Regions from separate parts of the Paenibacillus durus genome, predicted to be linked through region 1. Evidence: riboswitches for the same ligand, from Rfam matches in the RefSeq annotation. Region 1 holds a riboswitch; each other region holds the start of a gene.
The links. Region 1 has a riboswitch for cyclic di-GMP ahead of PDUR_RS18905 (thiamine pyrophosphate-binding protein). Riboswitches for the same ligand answer to the same signal wherever they lie in the genome.

Region 1 (3,404 bases):
CCTCATATCCATGATGGAATCGAGTATGATGAGCGCTACGCCGACGACAATACAGGAATCCGCCACGTTAAAGATCGGAAACGTATAGCTGCCGAAATTAAACCGCAGAAAATCGACAACTTCGCCTGTAATCGCCCGGTCGAGAAAGTTGCCGACTGCGCCGCCAAGCACGAGTGACAGCGCCAAGGGCAGCAATCGCCGCGTCCTTTTTACTTTGTTCAAATACCAGACGATTCCAATCAGGACGACAACCGTCACCAGTATGAGAAACCAGCGCTGGTCCTGCAGAATGCTGAAAGCGGCGCCGCGGTTTCGATGCGATGTGATAACAAAAAAGTTCCCGATTACCGGAATTTGTTCGTCGATTTCAAGGCGCGTGGAGATCAGATATTTCGTTCCCTGGTCAAGCAAAAATACGATTAGCGCGATCAGATAGTACACCACTTCAGCTTGTCACTCCGTTCTTATTTTTCCCACCCGAAAGCGGTCCAAAACGTGTATAAAAGACTTGTATATTGTAGCACAGGCGTTAAGAACCCGTCCATTGGAGCGCACCCCGAGCCTTGCTTATCAAAAGCACAATTTTCCAGCGGTAAAAAACCGGCCAATCGGCCAACCTAACAAGGAAAACGGCATATGGAAAGGAGCCGAGGCTAATGAATCACCTGTCTTCGGAACAGCTTGCCCACCTGCGCGGCCTTCTTATCCGCCAGCGGGACGATATCCGGCACAGGCTTAAGGAGAATGAAGATCACGGTCTTGAAGATTCCATGCGGGATATGTCGGGCGAATTGACCGAAATCGACAACCATCCCGGCGATGTCGCAACCGACCTGTATCATCGTTCTATGGATATATCGCTTCAAGAGCTTGAAGAACTGGAACTTAAGGATATAGACGATGCGCTTGAGGCGATGGACAAAGGCACATACGGCATTTGCGCAGCGAGCGGACAGCCGATTCCGTATGAGCGCCTGGCCGCCCTTCCTGCTACGCGCTATTCCAAGGAATACAGCCCCCGCCAGGAAAAGCCGCATACACGCCCGGTTGAAGAGGAATTTCTTACTCCTCCATTCGGGCGGAGCAGTCTCGACGAGCATGAGTATAACGGATTTGACGGCGAGGACGCCTGGCAGATCGTCGAGAGCTTCGGCACCTCCAACACGCCGGCTATGGCGGAGGGAAATAATATCGATTCTTACAATGATATGGAAATCGAAGCCGATGACCCGGATGGCTTCGTCGAGCCCTGGGAAAATTTCATCGCCACGGACATAACGGGCAATCATGTTACCGTCGTGAAGGGACATCAGTACCAGAGTTACATGGACAGCGGAGAAGGCGATTACCTGCTTGATCCTTACGCTAACGAGAAGGAGTAGCCGCAAGGGCTGCTTCTTTTCTTTGCAATGAGTCTTTATGCTCAATAATCAATCATTTCGTCAAATTTCGAGCCTGTTTATATAAATATATTGACAAAACAAGGGCTAGGAATATATTGTAAGGGAAAATTGTTCTTTTTTATTAACCTTAATATGGGCAAAATTCTCCGAAAGGGAATGACGCAAAGCCATGGATCTACAGTCTCAGTTCTTCCCTTGAGACCATGACAGCCAGGTTGCTGAAGAACCGGGACGACTGCATATCAAGCGTCCTAAATGGTGATTTGTCAACCGACCTGTACTCTGTTTTGAGTACAGGTCTTCTGTCATTTGTTATTCTGATCTACCGGTTTTACTTCGAAGGATCGATAACATGACAAACAATATTTAATTTGTGAGGTGGATCTTTTGAAGACAGTCGCAGATTATATGGCGGAAGCACTACGCAATCTCGGAGTAACGCATTCTTTTGGCATTATCGGTAAATCTATTTGTCCCATAGTTCTTAAGATGGTGGATTATGGTATTGAGTTTATTCCCGGGAGACATGAATCCAGCTCTGGATTCGAAGCTTCCGGCTATGCCTTAAAGACCGGAAATCTAGGCGTCGCTTTCGGTACTTCCGGTCCGGGGGGGACGAACCTCCTCACAGCGGCGGCACATGCCAAAGCCAATAACCTCCCTGTGCTGTTTATTACGGGGCATCAATCCATTCAGGAGCTCGGAATTCCCCAATGCCAGGATTCCTCTTCGTATCTAGCAGATTTGGCGGACATGTTCAGACCCGCTACGCTCTTCAGCAAACTAATCGAACGCGGCGACCATTTCAGCACGATTTTTAACCATGCCATTTCCATTGCGCTGAGCGGCAAGCGCGGACCTGTTCATCTGTGCATTCCGTTTGATGTCCAGACAGAACCGCTTAAAGAATGCCGAATTGTTATCCCCGAACGCGAAACCCTTGTCAGTTACGCTAATTTTGACCGGGTTACGGATGCCATTAATCATTCCAGCAGACCTCTGATCATAGCCGGCAAAGGCGTCAACCGCTCCGGCACGCATACGGAATTGGTCCAATTGGCAGAGACTTTTAATATTCCTGTCGTTACTACTCCCGGCGGCAAAGGCGCTATTGCCTGGGATCATCCGCTGTACCATGGTCCGGTCGGTGTTGGCGGATGCAAGCATGGCGACGATTTATTGAACCGCAGTGATTTGTTTATCGTGCTTGGGTCGCGGCTTAGTGACATGACCATTTGTAACCTTAAGGCGGATAATCATCCAAAGACCTTAATTCAGTTTGATGTAGACCCTACCTTTGTGGGAAAAATACTAACCTCCCAGACGATTGCTGTCGGCGGAGATTTGCGCGATAACTTGTCGCTGTATCTCAAGAATGTTGATACTGCCGCTATTAAAAAACGTGAAACGGAGACGGCCGTTCATTATGCGGAAGAACTGCCCGATCTGCCCAAGCTTTCGCTGGCGTCGGTAATGAACACGATGAGCGATCTGATCCCTTATAACAATACCGTATTTGTTGATGACGGCAGCCATGGCTTCAATGCCGTGAAGTGGTACAACGTGAAGAAGCCGGGCAGTTTTGTCTTCGACGCCTACTTTGCCTGCATGGGCAACGCAATCGGCATGGCAATCGGAGCAAAGGTTGCTTCCCCTGAGGAAACGATATTTTGCATTACCGGCGACGGCTGCTTCATGATGCTCGGCACAGAAATTAATACTGCCGTTTGCAAGAATATCCCGGTCATTTTTATCGTTGTGAATAATATGCAGCTGGATATGGCGTTAAAAGGAATGGAAAAAACTACAGGCAGAATCGACGGAACTCTATTTGAAGTTCCTATGGATGCCGTAAAATTTGCCGAATCGCTGGGAGCTGCCGGCTACAAATGCGAGACCAAAGAACAATTTGCTGCTGCTATCAGCGAAGCTGTGGCTTTAAACCGCGTTGCCGTCATCGAGCTATTGACTGACCGTGACGAAGTGCCTCCTACCGCACAC
Region 2 (3,404 bases), 2.1 Mb from region 1:
GGATCGTTCCGCCATTCTGGTACCCCTGAAGCTGGCCGATATTCAGCGTCTCCGCCACGATGCCTTCGCCCGGGAAAGCGGCGTCTCCGTGCATCAGTACGGCCATGGCTTTGTTCGTATCAAGCACAGGCAGCCCCGGAGCGCTTCGGACTTCCTGGGCCGCGCGTGCAAAGCCCTCCACTACAGGGTTGACGAATTCAAGATGGCTCGGGTTGTTGGCAAGCGTCAGACGGGCGCGCACTGTCTCGCCTTCATGGAACGCACGGTCGGCGCCCAAATGGTATTTTACATCTCCGGTCCAGCCGTAGTTGATGCCCATGGACCCTTCGGACGGGAACAGCTCCTTGTTCGGAGAATGGTGGAATTCGGAAAAAATAATATCGTACGGTTTGCCCAAAATATGCGCGAGCACATTCAAACGGCCCCGGTGGGCCATGCCCATCAGGATATGCTCCGCGCCGTCATGCGCGGCCGCCCGGACAATTTCGTCCAGCATAGGAACAAGCGCATCATTGCCTTCCAGACTGAACCGCTTCTGGCCGACAAATGTCTTATGCAGGAATGTCTCGAACTGCTCCACCTGGATGAGCCGGCCCAGCAGCCCTTTGCGTTCCGCCGGCGTGAGCGGAGCGGGCGAGGTGGCCGATTCGGCCTGACTGTTCAGCCAGCGAAGCTCCTGTTCGTCGTGGACATGGCTGAATTCGTAGGCAATCGTCTTGGTATAGGTTTGGCGCATCCGGTGATAAGCGTCCCAGCCGGTCAGCACATCCTGCGGAGCGTTCTCCCAGATGAGCGAAGCCGGCAGGGCAAGCAAATCTTCGCGCGTAAGCTCATAAGTCTCGGGGTCCAGCCATTTGGCCATGGAGGTATGACCCTGTCCCAGCGGGTCGATGTCGGCTGCCAGATGGCCAAAAATGCGGATGCTTGCGATCAGCTTGGAAGCTCTAACCGCTTTGCGAAGCCAATCGGTATCGGCGGGCAAGGCCGGTCCGGGAGTCCTTGCAGCCTCGGATGTCAGCGGAGGAGAACCGTAGATGGTGAATAGTTCGCGGTAGTGGGCTTCCACTGAAAAAGGATCTTCGGCGAAATGTTCGTACTTTTCCTGAATGTAGCCCAGATTGGGACCGTAATACTTGCTCCAGACGGATTCGTTGTAGGACTCTTTGGCTGACATGAAACATCCTCCTAACGGTTAAGCTCCAAAGGTGGCGCTGATTAAGGAGGCCCTCTGTTGGAGCTGCGGTGGTTACGTTTACATTCTATAACAAAGACAAACCATTATAAAGCTAATGCCTCATCCTATTGTGCTCCTTTCAACATTTGTAATCAATTCAAGCTTTCGTCCAATCCGTTCGAAAAAAGGCATAATTATGTACAGGACCAAATAACCAAACAAATGATTCGCTATTTCCAAAAAATTTTGGTTAACAGACTTGAAAAATGGGTATTTGTCGTATATAGTTCATTCATACTACTAAGATCATACATATGTTCAAATTATTTCTACTGCCGGGTGCCGTTTGATCAACTCTATTTTTTCTCCGCGCATACTTACTTATTTCCAAAATTCGACACACTTTAGGACGAACTTCTTGTATAATATTCTTGCAAGACTCATTGTGATGAGAATCAATATCAGATCCTTGAATGCAAGGGTCCAGTAAAAGGTAAACCTGCTGAAAGGCAGGGGCACAAAGTCACGGGTCTAAGGTTATTTTTATATACTACGACGGCCGGACTGCCTGGGGACAAAAATCTTAGGAGGAGATTTTTTGGACAAGTCCAACCAGGGGAACATCGGAGAGCTGCAGACGTTAGAGCTTGATATGGAATGGGTGTATTTGCTTCTGAAAGCCAAGAAGCAAGGGCTTCAAGTGGATGAGATTCGTCGGTTCTTCAATGACAGGACACTTAAGGCAATGTAGCAAGAGGGGTCTGAAAGGGCATTATCAATTGATATTTGAAAGAGGACATGGCGGCGCGGCGTCATGTCCTCTTTATGTTTGTGGGCTTTACTGGATTACTGGTCCTTCTGTTCAAGACGCCATTTCTGGTAATCCAGAAACTCCTTAAACTCGCGCTTGCTGACGCCTGAAGCCATAGCCTCCTGCACTAGCTTGAACCATTCGGAATCCAGCATTTCCTCCTGCGTATCGGAGTTCTCTCCATAGAGAAGAACGTGAACGGGAACGTCCAGAGCCTCGGCAATTTTTTCAATGAATTGGATAGAGGGGTTGGATTGAATGTTGCGTTCAACATTGCTCAAGTATGATTTGGCCACATCAGCCTTGCTGGCCAGCTCGGATAAAGACAAGCCCTTCTCCAGACGAAGATGCTGAATGTGTTGTCCTATATTATCTGGCACGATGAGTTACGCCCCCCTCCTTGTTTTTTTGGTACTAGTATAGCAAAGGTCTGCATACAAGGCAAAGCAGGCATTTTCCAGAATTTCTAACGAATCCGAAAGCTATAATCCGGCTGGACGCTATTCTATCCCTTCGATTTCTGCGGCGGCGCGCCGATGAATCGTCAAGGTAACCGCACGCCCCGGGAGCTGACGTACAGGTCATACCATTCCTTACGGGTAAGCGTAAGCTTGTCCGCGCCTTCGCAGGCTGCGATGCGCTTCGGACTTACCGTTCCGATAACGGGCTGAATCGCGGCCGGATGCGTCATCAGCCAGGAGAGGACTATCGCTTCCGGGGTCGTCCCTTTCTCATCGGCCAGCGTACGGACAAGGCGCGCGGTGCTGCGGACCGTTTCGGATTCTCCGTCCAGCGGGCGTCCGCTGTATTTGCCCTGGGCCAGCGGCCCCCACGCCTGAAGCTGGATATTCTCCAGCCTGCAGTGCTCGATCGTTCCTTCGGGCATGCCTTGCTCTCTCCAGGCTTGCTGATTGACGCTTACGACCGAATCGAGCCAGTAGATCTTCTCAAGGCTCATCTCCAACTGATTGACGATAAACGGCTCTTCGCTGTATGCCTGAAGCAGCTTGATTTGCCCCTGGCTCATATTGGAGACGCCGAAATGCCGCACCTTGCCGGATTGCTTAAGCAGGTGAAGCGCTTCGCCCACCTCTTCAGGGTCCATCAGCGGATCGGGCCGGTGAAGCAGCAGAATATCCAGGTATTCTACTCCCAGACGAGACAGGATGCCGTCCACACTGCTTAGGATATGGCTCTTGGAGAAATCGAACACGTTGGAGCTTTCGCCGGGTTCGGCCAGCTTAATGCCGCACTTCGATTGAAGAATGATCCGTTCACGCAGCTCCGGCCGTTCTTTAAGGACGGTGCCGAATACTTGCTCCGCTTTGCCGCGGGTATAAATATCAGCGTGATCGAACATATTGATGCCGATGGAGAGCGCCGCTTCGACAGCCTCATGTCCTTCCTTGATTTGCTCTT
Region 3 (3,404 bases), 1.5 Mb from region 1:
ACTAGCAAACGGCGATAGGTCATTTTGCTCAAAGTACTCAGCGAGGTTTGCTGGCTCAGGTTTTCAATGATTCGCAGATCCCGACCCACATAGCCGAGCTGCTTCTTGACCGCTTTGCGGATCGTTTTACCTTTGGGCTGGCGTTGTTTAGATACAAGCAGGTACGCTTTACGGGCTTGTCTGCGGTACGTGCGCGGCTTCTCCGCCAGACCGATCAGCGGCTGATGCAATGCGTCAATGATACCTTCCAGGATTTCACGAGCATGATTCAATAGCCCCAGATCTGTCGGATACTTGATGTCGGCAGGCGCACAGGTTGCATCCAGCATCAACGTGCCGCGATGGGTTTGTGCGTCGGGATTGGGAAGAAGACGAAAGAGGGACTTGGCCTTGCCCTTTTGTTGAGACTTTTCCGGCGTGGTATCCACTTCCAGAATCGTTAGGGTGTCGTCCATTTTCATGACCATTTGTCCACCCCCCGGGTGATCATCGTCGTCATCACGTGTTTGTTCCTTGGCTTTAGCCGCTGCTTTTGCTGCTTCCTGCTCGGCCTTCAGCCCTTCTTTTATGATCCAGTCATTGATCTCGTGAAGGATGTCGGGACCCAACCGGTCGCGAAAGTGAGTCATCAAGGAATGATGGAAGGGCTCTTTGTCCACGTAACCGCCAAAACCCAGAAAATACTGCAAATAGGGGTTTTCCATGATCTGCAAAGTGGTTTCCCGGTCGGTTAAGCCTAGACGTTCCTTGATCAACAGGGAGCCCAAAGCCAAACGTACCGAATACGCCTTTTGCCCTTCGTCGGGTGCGCCGAACACCTTTACATATTTTTCTTCCGCTTGCTCCCAGGGAACGAGTTTGGCCAGCTTCACCCACCGATTGTTGGGGTTCAGTTTGCCGCCAAAGGGCAGGTAAAAATCTTTGAGAAGATCGTCGGTCGATTCTATCCGTTCAAACATGATAATTCACTCCATCTGCAAGGGTTTTTTGCATTTTTCGAGTATTTCCTTGCAGATGATTTCGACAAAAACGGCTTCTATTCCTTGTGGGAGTAAGAGTTTTTGTTTATTCAGCAAGCCCTAAGTACCGCAGGCAAGTCATCTATGGGAAAATAGCAGATTAGACCGATCATGGTTCTTACGACCTATTCACATTACAGGAATAGATACCTATTATAAAAATAGAACTTCAGTCACAACCCAGTGAAAAAGGCAAATCATGAGAAATCATGAGACGCAAAGCCAAGGGCCTGAACCACATCCATGTGGAAGGCAGCCGGTTGCCACAAGGAATCATAGCTTTTACTATGAGCCTTGTCTGAGGTTCATTTTTTTTGTCTATTATCCTTATATCAAAGAAAGGTAGGAACACATGAGAAAACGTAAATCCTCCAAAAGACTTTCTTTCCTGGTTTCGATGATGCTTATGGTCCAGGTCTTGTTTCCCGCTCTAAATGTGTTTGCGGCTGAGACAAACAATAACGTGCTGCCTCCAAGCAATCTTTCCTATCAGCTCCTGACACCAACCGATGTCAAGCTGACATGGAGCTCCGTGTTTGGGGCTACTGGTTATAAGGTGTATGAGATTACGGATGGCCAACTGATCGAGCGGGGGACAATGACAACGACCTCCTTTACCATTAACGGTCTTCCGGAAGGTTCATATACTTATGTGGTTTCAACCTTAAGTCCGGACGGAGAGTCAGGGCCCTGCGCGCCAATCACGGTGAATATCACCTATCCCGACATGACGGCGCCAACCTTGACTTACACGATTCAAAACGGCAACGATATTGTCCTGAGCTGGACCACTTCTGCGTATGCCCAAAGTTACAATCTTTATCAAGTTCAAGCTGATGGACAAAGAACCTTGATAAAATCCCAGGCAACACATACATATACAGTCGTCAATGCTCCAATGGGAACAGCTACGTACGCGGTTAGTGCGGCGAATTCCGCCTTTGGTGAATCTCCTCTATCCGCACCTGTCGACGTTAATGTCGTCCTTCCAGTCATGGCCGCTCCAGGCAACTTCACGTTTAGCCTGGCGAACGTCAACGACATCAACCTGAAATGGAATGCAGTCAGTTACGCCACGAACTATAAAATCTATCAAATCCAAGCTGACGGTCAAAAAGTATTAAAAAGCACGGTAACCGGTACAACCGTCTCCTTTACCAATCAAGAGGCTGGAGAATATGTATATGAGGTATATTCCTACAGCAGTCGTTTTGGCGAATCGGCGGAAGGAAGCCGTTTAACGGTAACTGTCGGGGATGTCACTATGACGGCACCCGGCAATCTAACTTATAAACTGCAAAACGTCAACGACGTGGTTTTAACATGGAGTACCGTTTCAAATGCTACAGGCTATAAAATCTATCAGCTCATCGACGGGCAGCTCGTACTGAAAAGCACGGTAACCGGAACAGCTGTCACCTATACGAACCAACCGGCCGGGGATTACCACTATGAGGTACATTCCTATAGTGACCGTTTCGGGGAATCGGCGGAAGGCAGCCAGGTTTCAGTTACTCTGAGCTCCGTAACCATGGAGCCGCCTGCCGCTGTTAACTATACGCTCAAAAACGTTAATGATGTGGTCCTGACCTGGGAGACTTCGGCAAACGCCAGCAGTTACAAAGTCTATCAAATTATTGACGGACAAAAAGTATTGAAAAGCACGGTAACCGGCACTACTGTCACTTACACTAATCAGCCGCAAGGGAATTATACGTATGAAGTTCATTCCTTCTCTACCCGTTTCGGGGAATCAGCGGAAGGAAGTCAGGTTTCAGTTACTCTGAGCTCCGTAACAATGGAGCCGCCGGCCGCTGTTAACTATACGCTCAAAAACGTTAATGATGTGGTCCTGACCTGGGAGACTTCGGCAAACGCCAGCAGTTACAAAGTCTATCAAATTATTAACGGACAAAAAGTATTGAAAAGCACGGTAACCGGCACTACTGTCACTTACACCAATCAGCCGCAAGGGAATTATACGTATGAAGTTCATTCCTTCTCTACCCGGTTCGGGGAATCGGCGGAAGGAACCCAGGTTTCCTTTACGCTCATTTTTCCGACCATGGAGCCGCCGGCCAATCTGATCCAAACGATTAAAAATGCGACCGATTTTTCTTTGACTTGGGCTGCATCCGACTATGCGACAAGCTATAAGGTTTACCAGATCGTGGATGGTCAAAAAGTGCTTAAAAGTACGGTAAGCGGCTTAACCGTTACGTATACCGGCATGCCGCCGGGTGATTACACGTATGAAGTTCATTCGGTTTCAACCCGTTTTGGCGAGTCGTCGGAAGGCAGCCGGATTACGGTAACGCTGAGTGGTCAAACGCTGCAAGCTCCGACAAACCCGACCTACACCATAACGAACGGTAATGATATCAC
Region 4 (3,404 bases), 820 kb from region 1:
CCAAGGTTCACCTAAAATAAGGCGGAGGTCAAACCAATGAGCCTCAAAATGCAGTATACGATCGGCCAAGTGGCAGAGAAGTCCAATTTGTCGATCCACACCTTAAGATATTATGAAAAAGAGGGCATTCTGCCGTTCATCAAACGCAACGAAAGCGGCATCCGCATTTATGAAGATGAGCATATCGAGTGGCTTAAATTCATATGCTGCCTCCGCGAAACGGGCATGTCCATTTCACAGCTGAAGGAATTTGTCGAGCTTACCGTGCAGGGCGACGCAACCACTGAAGAGCGTATACAAATGCTTGAGCTGCAGAAGAAAACCGTTCAAGATCAGGTCAACACCCTGATGTCCTACATCGGGATGATTGACTTCAAGATCGATATGTATTCCAAGGAAAAAGACGGAATCAAAAGCACCGGACAACCAGGTTAATCTAAGCTAAAAGGGACGAACCGAAGTATTTCGGCCCATCCCTTTTTTTCTGCTGCTTAGTTCTGATTCGGGTAACGATCCTCAATATAAACGCTGGGGTTCCATAATGGATACTCCGGCTGCAGACGGCTGACTTGATCAAGACGGGACAATTCTTCCTCGTTCAAAATGATACCGGATGCCCCAAGATTGTCCTGAAGCTGGTCAGGCCGTTTGGCTCCAACAATAACGCTCGTCACGGCAGGTTGATTCAGCAGCCAGGCCAGGGCGATTCTGGCGACCGAGGTTTCCCGCGCCTTTGCGATTTCCTGCAAGACGTCAATCAGGACATAGCCTTTCTCCCGGTCAACCGGAGGAAAATCAAATTTGTTGCGCCGGTCATCCGCCCCGCCTTGATTGCCCCGCGTATACTTGCCCGACAGAAATCCACCGGCCAAAGGACTCCATACGAGGAGGCCCATCTTCTGATCCTGAAGCACAGGGATAATATCCCGCTCAACATCGCGCCCGGCCAGCGAATAATAAGATTGGGTTGTTTGGAAGTCATGCAGGCCTAGTTGCCGGGAAATGCCGTTCGCCTTCATCATCTGCCAGCCCTGCAGGTTGGAGCAGCCGATATATCGAACCTTGCCGCTGCGAACGAGATCGTCCAGCGCACGCAAGGTCTCTTCCCAATCCGTAAGCGGATCGGGGCCGTGAATCTGATACAGGTCGATGTAATCTGTTCCAAGACGCTTGAGGCTCTCTTCCGCTTGCTGGATAATATGACCCCTCGATAATCCTACCTGGTTCGGACCCGGTCCCATCCGGAATCTTACCTTGGTCGCGATCACCGCTTCATGCCGCTTGCCTTTAAGCGAACGTCCCAAAATCTCTTCCGACTCACCCACGCCGTACACATTAGCGGTATCAAAAAAATTAATGCCTGCTTCGAGCGCTTCATTCACAAGCAGCCCAGCCGCCTGCTCATCAAGAGCCCCCATTACAGAACTCATCGGATCATTTTTGCCGCCGAACGTCATAGTGCCGAGACAGAATTCCGATACCATCAGACCTGTGCCGCCTAGCTGTTTGTATTTCATGCTTCATCTCTCCCTTGCTGGTTGATTATGTCCTAGCAAAATCATCATAATACCTAGAGTTCACTCTAGGTCAAGGCTAGTATTTTGGCGTTCATCCCTTCTGGTAATAAAGTATTATTTTCAGGAAAAAGGCATGCAAAAATTTGTAACCTATTGTACAATTTTGGGGAAAGTCAGACTTTTTGACTACATATAAAGCACTAGTCACAAAGAAACCAAGTGCTTGAACAAAGGCAAACCCGTTCGAAAGTCGGGGACGCAAAGCCACGGGCCTTCCGTCATGATCCAATCATGACCTGGCAGCCGGGTTGCTCAAGAGGCTTGGTTTTTTGTTGTCGTTAGTGGGGGGGATTGGAGACTTATGAGGAACGGCTTGAAAAAATGGGTGGCAGGATTACTGGTCATGGGATTAATGGCGGCAGGGACAGTATCCTCCGGGCAGCAGGTATCCGCTGAGACGGTCTACACCTACAAGGATGAATTGACCTCGTTCACTGTTGAGGGAAGCAATGTCCGGATATCGGGGACACATGTGGTCTGGCGGTCCAATGCCGCAAATTATGCCGGACAAATCTATTACGGCAATAGAGGTACCGGTCAACAGCTACAGATAACGAGCCATGGCAAACCAACCGATACGCCTGTCGTCGGCGTTAATGGAAAAGGGGAGCCAATCGTGGTATGGGCCGACAAAAGAGATCAAAACGACGGCGCCGGCAATCTGAACTGGGATATCTACAGCTACAATGTCAGTACAAAAACCGAGTCCAAGCTAAATACGGATGCCGGCCAGCATCGCATACCTTCCATAGACGGCAATTATGTTGTCTGGCAGACAAATCCTCAATACGAAATGTACTTGTATGACCTGGCGAATGGTACCTTGAAGGATTTAGGGGAAGGGCGAGACCCGGTTGTTGGGAAAGGGCGCATTGTCTACAAAGGGGCTTTGGACGGCGATCTGTATGAATACGGGATTTCGTCCGGGACGAGCCGGAAGCTTCTTGACCTGCCGGGCACCTCTTATGTAGAGCGGTTCGTATTCAATGGCGAAGAAATTCTGTGGAAGCAGCGTGATTTGGATGGAAATGGAAAGTATACGTTTCTTGATCTGGGAGTAAGTAATCCGCAGCCGGTGGATTTGACCCAGCCGGTTCCGCTAGGCAAAACCGAATACGCGGAAATGAGTATTTCGGGCGGAACGGCAGCCTGGCTGGAGGCTAGCGGCGACAAGGCAATTGTGCGGAGTGCGGATTTAGCGACCGGGAACCTGTACAGCTTGGGCGTCATCGCGCCGTCGCAATTCATCGGCTTCAATGGAGAAGAGCTTGCTCTTATTGCGGGCGGCAAGCTGATTAGCCGGGAAATCGTTCGGAGCGAATCGGCTGCTTCGACGCCTGGAAGCATTGGGGCTGCTGCGCTTCAGCAGGAAGGCGATCTAATTGGTCCGGGCGGCGGAGTGGCCGCAGGAGGACAAGCCGCACGGCTCGTGTTCGAACCGGGAACCTTCGGCAGGGAGTCACGAGTCGTATTGAAGCCAAGCGGAGCGGTCACAGCGCCTAATAAAGAAATGACATGGCTTGGAGTAGCCTGGACATGGACGTCCGAAGCGAAGCTTGAAAAGCCGGCCCTGCTTACCATTGAATTGGAGCAAGCCGCCGCAACGGCTGGCCGTGCTAACCGGACAGGCATTTACCGTTATAACGGGGATACCGGAAAGTGGATTTATGCCGGCGGAACATTCGACGTCTCTTGGCGGAACATTCGGACCCAAGTTCAAGAGCCTAGTTTGTACGCTCTGTTCCTATACGAGCCTTCATTCACGGATATGAAGAGCCATTGGGCAAAAGACGAGGTCGAAGTGCTGGCATCCAGATGGATCGTGAA

Region 2: it holds a riboswitch for cyclic di-GMP, as region 1 does, so the genes downstream of both, PDUR_RS29605 (anti-repressor SinI family protein) here and PDUR_RS18905 (thiamine pyrophosphate-binding protein) in region 1, are expected to answer to the same signal.
Region 3: it holds a riboswitch for cyclic di-GMP, as region 1 does, so the genes downstream of both, PDUR_RS26140 (fibronectin type III domain-containing protein) here and PDUR_RS18905 (thiamine pyrophosphate-binding protein) in region 1, are expected to answer to the same signal.
Region 4: it holds a riboswitch for cyclic di-GMP, as region 1 does, so the genes downstream of both, PDUR_RS22725 (S-layer homology domain-containing protein) here and PDUR_RS18905 (thiamine pyrophosphate-binding protein) in region 1, are expected to answer to the same signal.

The regions. Positions count from the first base shown of each region.
Region 1 covers NZ_CP009288.1:4,349,412-4,352,815, forward strand. The annotation lists gene lspA (signal peptidase II) at 1-444, opposite strand, end outside; gene PDUR_RS18900 (TraR/DksA C4-type zinc finger protein) at 657-1,382, shown strand; cyclic di-GMP riboswitch class I at 1,529-1,626, shown strand; gene PDUR_RS18905 (thiamine pyrophosphate-binding protein) at 1,782-3,404, shown strand, end outside.
Region 2 covers NZ_CP009288.1:376,055-379,458, forward strand. The annotation lists gene PDUR_RS01775 (2-oxoglutarate dehydrogenase E1 component) at 1-1,174, opposite strand, end outside; cyclic di-GMP riboswitch class I at 1,657-1,746, shown strand; gene PDUR_RS29605 (anti-repressor SinI family protein) at 1,773-1,925, shown strand; gene PDUR_RS01780 (helix-turn-helix domain-containing protein) at 2,021-2,365, opposite strand; gene PDUR_RS01785 (aldo/keto reductase) at 2,530-3,404, opposite strand, start outside.
Region 3 covers NZ_CP009288.1:5,893,007-5,896,410, reverse strand. The annotation lists gene PDUR_RS26145 (IS5 family transposase) at 1-959, opposite strand, end outside; cyclic di-GMP riboswitch class I at 1,201-1,287, shown strand; gene PDUR_RS26140 (fibronectin type III domain-containing protein) at 1,372-3,404, shown strand, end outside.
Region 4 covers NZ_CP009288.1:5,170,151-5,173,554, reverse strand. The annotation lists gene PDUR_RS22735 (MerR family transcriptional regulator) at 37-435, shown strand; gene PDUR_RS22730 (aldo/keto reductase) at 492-1,517, opposite strand; cyclic di-GMP riboswitch class I at 1,740-1,833, shown strand; gene PDUR_RS22725 (S-layer homology domain-containing protein) at 1,891-3,404, shown strand, end outside.